One region of the Micromonospora chalcea genome, then DNA from elsewhere that is predicted to be linked to it. Evidence: riboswitches for the same ligand, from Rfam matches in the RefSeq annotation. Region 1 holds a riboswitch; the other holds the start of a gene.

Region 1 (3,938 bases):
TGGCCGGTGCCGGCGTCGAGTCGGTCGCCTCCACCGCCGGTCTGGGCACCGCCCTCGACGAGGGCGAGACGGTCGAGGTCCCGGCCGCCGTCGTGGTCCGCGCCGCGGGCGACCCGACCGCCGAGCCGCTGTACGGCCAGCAGTGGGACATGGACATGATCCGCGTCCCGCAGGCCCACGCGGTCACCGGCGGCAGCCCGTCGGTCGTGGTGGGCGTGCTGGACAGCGGCATCTCCAGCAGCCACCCGGACCTGGCGACCCAGATCGCCAAGGACAAGAGCACGTCCTGCATCGGCGGCGTCACCGACACCGCCGAGCCGGCGTGGAACCCGACCACCAGCGACCACGGCACCCACGTGGCGGGCACCATCGCCGCCGCGGTCAACGGCGTCGGCGTCACCGGCGTCGCCCCGGGCGTCAAGGTCGCCGCCGTCAAGGTGGTCAACGACGACGGCTACATCTTCCCGGAGGCCGCGGTCTGCGGGTTCATGTGGGCCGCCGAGCACGGCTTCCAGCTCACCAACAACAGCTACTACATCGACCCGTGGCAGCTGAACTGCCGCAACGACGCCCGCCAGCGTCCGGTGTGGCAGGCCGTGCAGCGGGCGCTGCGCTACTCGCAGTCGCAGGGCGTGCTGCACGTGGCGTCGGCCGGCAACGCGAACTTCGACCTGGCCCACAAGATCACCGACACCGGCAGCCCGAACAACGGCACGCCGGAGGAGCGCGCGAACCTCACCAACGCCTGCCTGGTCCTCCCGGCCGAGGCGCCGGGCGTGGTGACCGTCGCCGCCGTCGGCCCGACCGGTGACAAGAGCTACTACTCCTCGTACGGCCAGGGCGTGATCGACGTGACCGCACCCGGTGGCGACACCCGGTTCCGGACCCAGGGCGCGCGCTCGACGTCCACCGACGGCATCCTGTCCACCACCTTCAACACCGCCACCCGTACCAACGGGTGGGGCTACAAGCAGGGCACCTCGATGTCCGGCCCGCACGCCGCCGGCGTCGCGGCGCTGGCGCTGTCCGCGCACCCGGGCATGACGCCGGGCCAGCTCTCCTCGTTCCTGGAGCGCACGGCGGTGGCGAAGTCCTGCCCGGCGGGCGTGTACAACCCGGTGCCGCTGATCCCGGCGGGCCCGAACGCGTACGACGCGACCTGCTCCGGCGGGAAGCGCAACGGGTTCTACGGCGCCGGTGTCGTGGACGCGTACAACGCGGTGAAGTAACCCGTACCCGCGTGGACCGGGCCCGGCGAACGCGCCGGGCCCGGTCTGTTTGTCCTGGTCGGGCCCCGGGTAGGGGGGCAGCGTCAGCCGACTATAGGAGGTAACCGGTGTCCACCGACGCGATCGTCCTGCTCAAGGAGGACCACAAGGAGATCCGCCGCCTGTTCAAGGCCTTCCAGGAGGCCGAGGAGGGACCGGCGAGCAAGCGCGGGAAGATCGTCGAGCAGATCCTCGAGGCGCTGACGGTGCACACCTACCTGGAGAACGAGGTGATGTACCCGGAGGTCCGCAAGCTGGTGCCCGACGTCGAGGACGACATCCTGGAGTCGTACGAGGAGCACCACGTCGCGGACGTGCTCTGCTTCGAGCTGTTCACCATGGACGCCGACGACGAGCGGTTCAACGCCAAGACGACGGTGCTGATCGAGAACGTGCTGCACCACGTCGAGGAGGAGGAGCAGGAGTGGTTCCCGAAGGTCCGGGAGGCGCTCGGCCGTAACCAGCTCCAGGAGATCGGCCAGCGGATGCTCGACCTGCGCCCGAAGGCCCCGAAGACGCCGACCGCCCCGAAGGCGCTGAAGAAGTCCCTCGATGCCGTGGTCGCCTGACACCGGCCGCGCGACGCGAGCGGGACCGCCCCGAGGCAGAGGGGCGGTCCCGCTCGCGTCGCGGGGTTCAGTCGCCGGGACGGGCGGCCCAACCCCGCAGGTCCGGGCCGGGCCGGTAGGATCGGCACGGGCCGTGACTGGCGCGTGGAGATGGAGCACCATCGGGGAGCGGCCTCGTCATGAGGACGCATGCCGAGCGCCTGGGCCTTCCGCACGTCACCTGGAGGTCGCATGTCGCGCAACGCCGAGTCCACCGCCTTCCGCAGTGCGCTGGAGGTCGTCCGCGGCGTCGAGCCGCGCGTCGCCGACGCCATCGCCGCGGAACTGGCCGACCAGCGCGAGTCGCTCAAGCTCATCGCCAGCGAGAACTACGCCTCCCCGGCGACGCTGCTGGCCATGGGCAACTGGTTCAGCGACAAGTACGCCGAGGGCACCGTCGGGCGCCGCTTCTACGCCGGCTGCCAGAACGTCGACACGGTCGAGGCGCTCGCCGCCGAGCACGCCCGCGAGCTGTTCGGCGCGTCCCACGCGTACGTGCAGCCGCACTCGGGCATCGACGCCAACCTGGTCGCGTTCTGGGCGATCCTGGCCGACCGGGTCGAGTCCCCCGCGCTGCGCAAGGCGCAGGCCCGGCAGGTGAACGACCTCACCGAGGCCGACTGGTTCGCGCTGCGCCGCGAGCTGGGCAACCAGCGGATGCTGGGCATGTCGCTGGATGCCGGCGGGCACCTCACCCACGGCTTCCGGCCGAACATCTCCGGCAAGATGTTCGACCAGCGCAGCTACGGCACCGACCCGGCCACCGGCCTGATCGACTACGACCGGGTGGCCGAGGCGGCCCGCGAGTTCAAGCCGCTGATCCTGGTCGCCGGTTACTCCGCGTACCCGCGTAAGGTGAACTTCCGGATCATGCGGGAGATCGCCGACTCGGTCGGCGCCACCTTCATGGTCGACATGGCCCACTTCGCCGGGCTGGTCGCCGGCAAGGTCTTCACCGGCGACTTCGACCCGGTGCCGCACGCGCACATCGTCACCACCACCACGCACAAGTCGCTGCGCGGCCCGCGCGGCGGCATGGTGCTCTGCGGCCCGGAACTGGCCGACCAGGTCGACCGGGGCTGCCCGATGGTGCTCGGCGGGCCGCTGCCGCACGTGATGGCCGCCAAGGCGGTCGCGCTGGCCGAGGCGCGACGCCCCGACTTCGCCGACTACGCCCAGCGGATCGTGGACAACGCGCAGGCGCTCGCCGACGGGCTGCTGCGCCGGGGCGCGACGCTGGTCACCGGCGGCACCGACAACCACCTGGTGCTCATCGACGTGTCCGGGTACGGCCTGACCGGCCGGCAGGCCGAGCAGGCGCTGCTGGACTCGGGCATCGTGACCAACCGCAACTCGGTGCCGCAGGACCCGAACGGCGCCTGGTACACCTCCGGCATCCGCATCGGCACCCCGGCGCTGACCACCCGGGGCCTCGGCGCCGCCGAGATGGACGCCACCGCCGAGCTGATCCACACCGTGCTCAGCCAGACCACGCCCGGCACCGGCCCGGACGGCGCGCCGTCGAAGGCGAAGTACGTGCTGGACCCGGCGGTCGCCGAGTCCGTCGGCAAGCAGGCCGCCGACCTGCTCACGCCGTTCCCGCTCTACCCTTCGGTCGACCTGGGCTGAGCGCCCGACAACACGAAGCGGCACCCCGGGAGAAGGAGTCTCCCGGGGTGCCGGCGGTTACGGGGTCAGCGCAGCGGGCGCTTCAGGTGGTAGCGGTGGACCTCGGTGCTGCCCTGCACGTTGTTCACGTCCTCGGCGGCGGAGACCAGTTCCCAGCCCTCCCGGCCGACCCGGTTCAGGTGCGCGATGGCGGTGTCGCCGTACGCGGTCACGTCGGTGCGTGACCCGTCCGGGCCGTACCACACGAACGAGACGTGGAAATTGCGTCCCTGACCCTGATACCGACGAACGAGCAACGCGTACTCCCAGGCAACCATTGGTCCATTATCAACAGACGAACGGCGTCAGGAAACACGTAGTGTGCCGGAACCCTGACACTCCGGCGTCACGCTGCCGGCCATGGTGTCCGTGACCAGCGCGGCGAGCCGGTCCA
Region 2 (3,938 bases), 280 kb from region 1:
GATGAGCGATGCAGTAGTCGGCGAATTGGACGCCGTGCTGCTGAAGTCGCTGCCACAGTTCGAAGTCCCGGCGACGGAGTGGGGTTGCCCGATGAGGCGGAACCTGCGAGAGATTCGGGGGCATGCCGCCCGACGCGACGACGACGTCCTTCCAGTGATGGCGTCGGGTCCACGCGAGGTGCTTGCGGAGCAGGGGTTCTGCCTTCGTGAGGTCCTGGTCGGAGCGCACCTCGGCGGCGTCGAGGACGACGATGCAGTCCTCGGTACGCAACTCGATCACGGCCAACACCTGAGAAAGCCGACCGTCGACTTCGGTGACGTCTGGTTCGGCGTGGCTGGCCGTGACTCGCACGACGCCGCCTCCGTGCATGGCGGCGGCGCTACGCACGTCCGCAAGTTGTTGGGTTGTGTCCTGCAGGTGCACGACGGGCAGCGCTGAGATTCTCCAGGCTTCCAGGTCGACGGCGATGTCGTGGAGTGGTCGGCGAGTACCGGTCATCGGTTCTGGAAGGTGCTGCACATCGACAGCGACGACCATGCCGGGAGGAAGTGTTCGCTTTACACGTTCGATGAACTTGCGGGCGTCTTCGATCGGTCCCTTGTCAGGCACGACTTCGAAGATCGGGACGATGTGTGGCGCGAGTTCGCCAGCGAGGTTGTCGATGGCCTGGAACTCAGCTTTTCGACCTTTGAGGATCGGATAGTAGCCCGCCATGGCATCGCCCCACACGATTCGACGACAGTCACTTGTATCGATGTTGCACGTTCTGTGCCCGATCTACAACCGTGCGTATCCAGAATGGGTGAGTCAATGCGCTGCCGGGCTGGCAGGATCGGGCGGATGCGGGTGGGTGCGGCGCGGGCGGTGGCGGCCGGGTGGGTACGGGAGCGGATGCGCGTTGACCCGTCGGTCGAGGGGGCGTTCTTCAGCGGGTCGACTGTGGGGTTGCCGGACGACGCGCAGTTGCCGCCGTGGTCGGACGTGGATGTGTTGCTGGTGCGCCGGGAGCCCGGTGCGAAGGTGGGCAAGTTCGTGCATCGGGGGGTGCTGCTGGAGGTCAGCACGATCACGTGGGCGGAGTTGGGCGGCCCGGAGGATGTGCTGGGGTCGTGGGTGTTCGCGCCGATGTTGCGTACCGATGGGGTGATCGCGGATCCGTCGGGCCGGTTGGGCGCGGTGCGGGAGCGGGTGGCGGCGGCGTTCGCGGATCCGGTCTGGGTGCGGGCGCGGTGTGCGGGTGTGCGGCGGCGGATCGAGGCCGGGTTGCGGGCGGTCGACGCCGAGCTGCCAACCGCGGAGCAGGTGTTGACGTGGGTGTTTCCGACGTCGTTGCTGGCGGTGTGGCCGGCGGTGGCGGGGCTGGTGGATCCGACGGTGCGGCGGCGGTACGTGCGGGCGGAGCGCGTGTTGTCGCGGTTCGGGTTCGCGGACCGGTATCCGGGGTTGCTGGACACGCTCGACGGCGGCGGGGTGGGGTTGGGTCCGGCGCGGGTGCGGGCGCATCTGGCCGGGTTGGCGGTGGTGTTCGACGAGGTGGCGCGGTTGCCGCGGGAGGGGTTCGCGTTCGGGGCGGATCTGGGTGCGGCGGGGCGTCCGGTGGTGTTCGACGGTGCGGTTGAGCTGATCGGGGCGGGGCGGCATCGGGAGGCGATGTTCTGGGTGCTGGTGACGTACGCGCGGTGTCATGTGGTCTTGGGCGCGGTGGCGCCGGAGCGGGAGCGGGCGTTGCGGCCGGCGTTCCAGGCGGTGCTGGCGGATCTGGGTGTGGCGTCGGCGGCGGATCGGCGGCGTCGGGCGGACGGTCTGCTGGCGGCGTTGCCGGGGTGGCAGGTGGTGGTGGATGCGGTGGTGGCGGAGGCTGTGGCAGGCTGAGGGGGAACGCGACTGGCGGCACGGGGATGGGTGAACCATCGGGGAGCTCGTCGTGGGGGTCGACCGCCTGGGCCCCTGCGGGCGAGGTGTCGTATGTCTTCTGCGCGGTTGTTGCCGGGTGCTCCGGTGGCGGAGCGGGTGTTGTCGGAGGTCGCCGCGTCGGTGGCCGAGTTGCGGGCGGCGGGGGTGACGCCGGCGCTGGCGACGGTGCTGGTGGGTGACGACGACGCGAGCGCGGGTTATATCCGGATCAAGCAACGCCAGGCGGCGGAGTTGGGTTTCGTGTCGCCGCACGTGCATCTGCCGGCGTCGGCGTCGCAGGCGGATCTGCATGCGGTGCTGGCGGATTTCAACGCGGACGCCACGGTCCACGGGGTGCTGGTGCAGTATCCGATCCCGGGTCATCTGGACTACGACCGGGCGTTGGCGGTGCTGGATCCGGACAAGGACGTGGACGGGATGCATCCGGTGAACATGGGCCGGCTGGCGTTGGGGTTGCCGGGTCCGTTGCCGTGTACGCCGGCGGGGATCGAGGCGTTGCTGGCGTTTCACGGTGTGCCGGTGGCGGGCCGGGAGGTGGTGATCCTGGGCCGGGGTGCGACGTTGGGTCGGCCGCTTGCGATGTTGCTGGCGCAGAAGCGGCCGACGGCGAACGCGGCGGTGACTGTGGTGCACACGGGGGTGGCGGACTGGCCGCGGTACACGCGGCGGGCGGAGATCCTGATCGCGGCGGCGGGGGTGCCGGGGATCGTGCGGCCGGAGCATGTGCGTCCGGGTGCGGTGGTGGTCGGTGGTGGGGTGCGGTACGAGGGGCGGCGGTTGCTGCCGGACGTGGACGAGTCGTGTGCCGAGGTGGCGGGTGCGATCACGCCGCGTGTGGGCGGGGTGGGTCCGACGACTGTGGCGATGTTGTTCCGTAACGCGGTGGACGCGGCGCGGCGGCAGGCCGGGCTGGGTTGAGCGTCAGCCGAGGTCGACGACGAGGGGCCGGTGGTCGGAGATGGTGGCCAGCGGTGTGTGGACGGCGGTGACGGGTGGGAGCCGGTCGAGTGCGTGCCGGTCGGCGAGGATGTGGTCGAGTTGGACGCGGGGTTGCCCGGCCGGGTAGGTGGGGCGGCGGGCGAGGGGTCGCCAGCGGGTGAGCGCGGCGGCGGGTCCGGCGGGCAGGTTGAGGTCGCCGAGCAGGATCCGGGGTGCGGGCAGGGCGCGCAGGGCGCGGATGACGCGGCGTAGTTGCCAGACGTTCCAGCCGGGGACGAAGGACAGGTGGGTGGCGGCGACGGTGAGGGGGCCGTGGGGGGTGTCGAGGACGGCGGCGAGCACGACGCGGGGTTCGTCGCGGAGCAGGATGAGGCCGCCGCCGGGTCCGGGTGCGTAGATGGGTGAGCGGACGGGGGCGGCGCGTAGGCGGGTGACCTGCCAGGAGCGGACGGGGTGGCGGCTGATCAGGCCGATGCCGTAGAGGGGTTCGCCGTGGCCGTCGTCGTCGTGGGTGAGGGGGCGGAACTGTTCTCCGGGGGTGCCGACGACGGCGGCGGCGAAGCGGTGGTGGTCGGCGTGCAGGGCGCGGGCGGCCAGGGCGGTGAGGTCGAGTTTGCCGCTGCGGGTCTGGTCGCGGTCGACTTCCTGGAGGGCGAGGACGTCGGCGTCGAGGGCGGTGACGGCGGCGGTGAGCCGGTCGGGGTCGACGAGTCCGTCGGTGAGGGATCGGCCGTGCAGCAGGTTGAAGGTGGCCAGGCGCACCTGGACACCCTACGTCGTCGTGGCAGTCTTGCCGGGTGCTGAGACTGTTGTGCTGTTCGATGCTGGTGTTCGTGGCGGTGGGGTCGGTGGGGGTGTGGTTGCGGCGTCGTCGGGGCCGGTGAGGCTTGCCACAGGTGGCGTTGTCGCTGGTGGCGGGGTGGGCAGAATGCGGCGGTGGATGCCCTGTCGTTGACGACGTTGCTGACCGCTGCCCTTGTCGCGGGGTGGGTGGACGCGGTGGTGGGTGGCGGTGGTCTGTTGTTGTTGCCGGCGTTGCTGGTGGCGGCGCCGGGTGTGCCGGTGGCGACGGCGTTGGGCACGA

The links. Region 1 has a riboswitch for ZMP and ZTP ahead of PVK74_RS07570 (glycine hydroxymethyltransferase). Riboswitches for the same ligand answer to the same signal wherever they lie in the genome.
Region 2: it holds a riboswitch for ZMP and ZTP, as region 1 does, so the genes downstream of both, PVK74_RS06280 (bifunctional 5,10-methylenetetrahydrofolate dehydrogenase/5,10-methenyltetrahydrofolate cyclohydrolase) here and PVK74_RS07570 (glycine hydroxymethyltransferase) in region 1, are expected to answer to the same signal.

The regions. Positions count from the first base shown of each region.
Region 1 is NZ_CP118233.1:1,626,466-1,630,403, forward strand. It holds gene PVK74_RS07560 (S8 family peptidase) at 1-1,229, shown strand, start outside; gene PVK74_RS07565 (hemerythrin domain-containing protein) at 1,337-1,837, shown strand; ZMP/ZTP riboswitch at 1,961-2,050, shown strand; gene PVK74_RS07570 (glycine hydroxymethyltransferase) at 2,069-3,505, shown strand; gene PVK74_RS07575 (hypothetical protein) at 3,571-3,822, opposite strand; gene PVK74_RS07580 (aminotransferase-like domain-containing protein) at 3,850-3,938, opposite strand, start outside.
Region 2 is NZ_CP118233.1:1,347,135-1,351,072, forward strand. It holds gene PVK74_RS06270 (beta family protein) at 1-715, opposite strand, end outside; gene PVK74_RS06275 (hypothetical protein) at 941-1,873, shown strand; ZMP/ZTP riboswitch at 1,872-1,953, shown strand; gene PVK74_RS06280 (bifunctional 5,10-methylenetetrahydrofolate dehydrogenase/5,10-methenyltetrahydrofolate cyclohydrolase) at 1,967-2,833, shown strand; gene PVK74_RS06285 (endonuclease/exonuclease/phosphatase family protein) at 2,837-3,616, opposite strand; gene PVK74_RS06290 (sulfite exporter TauE/SafE family protein) at 3,791-3,938, shown strand, end outside.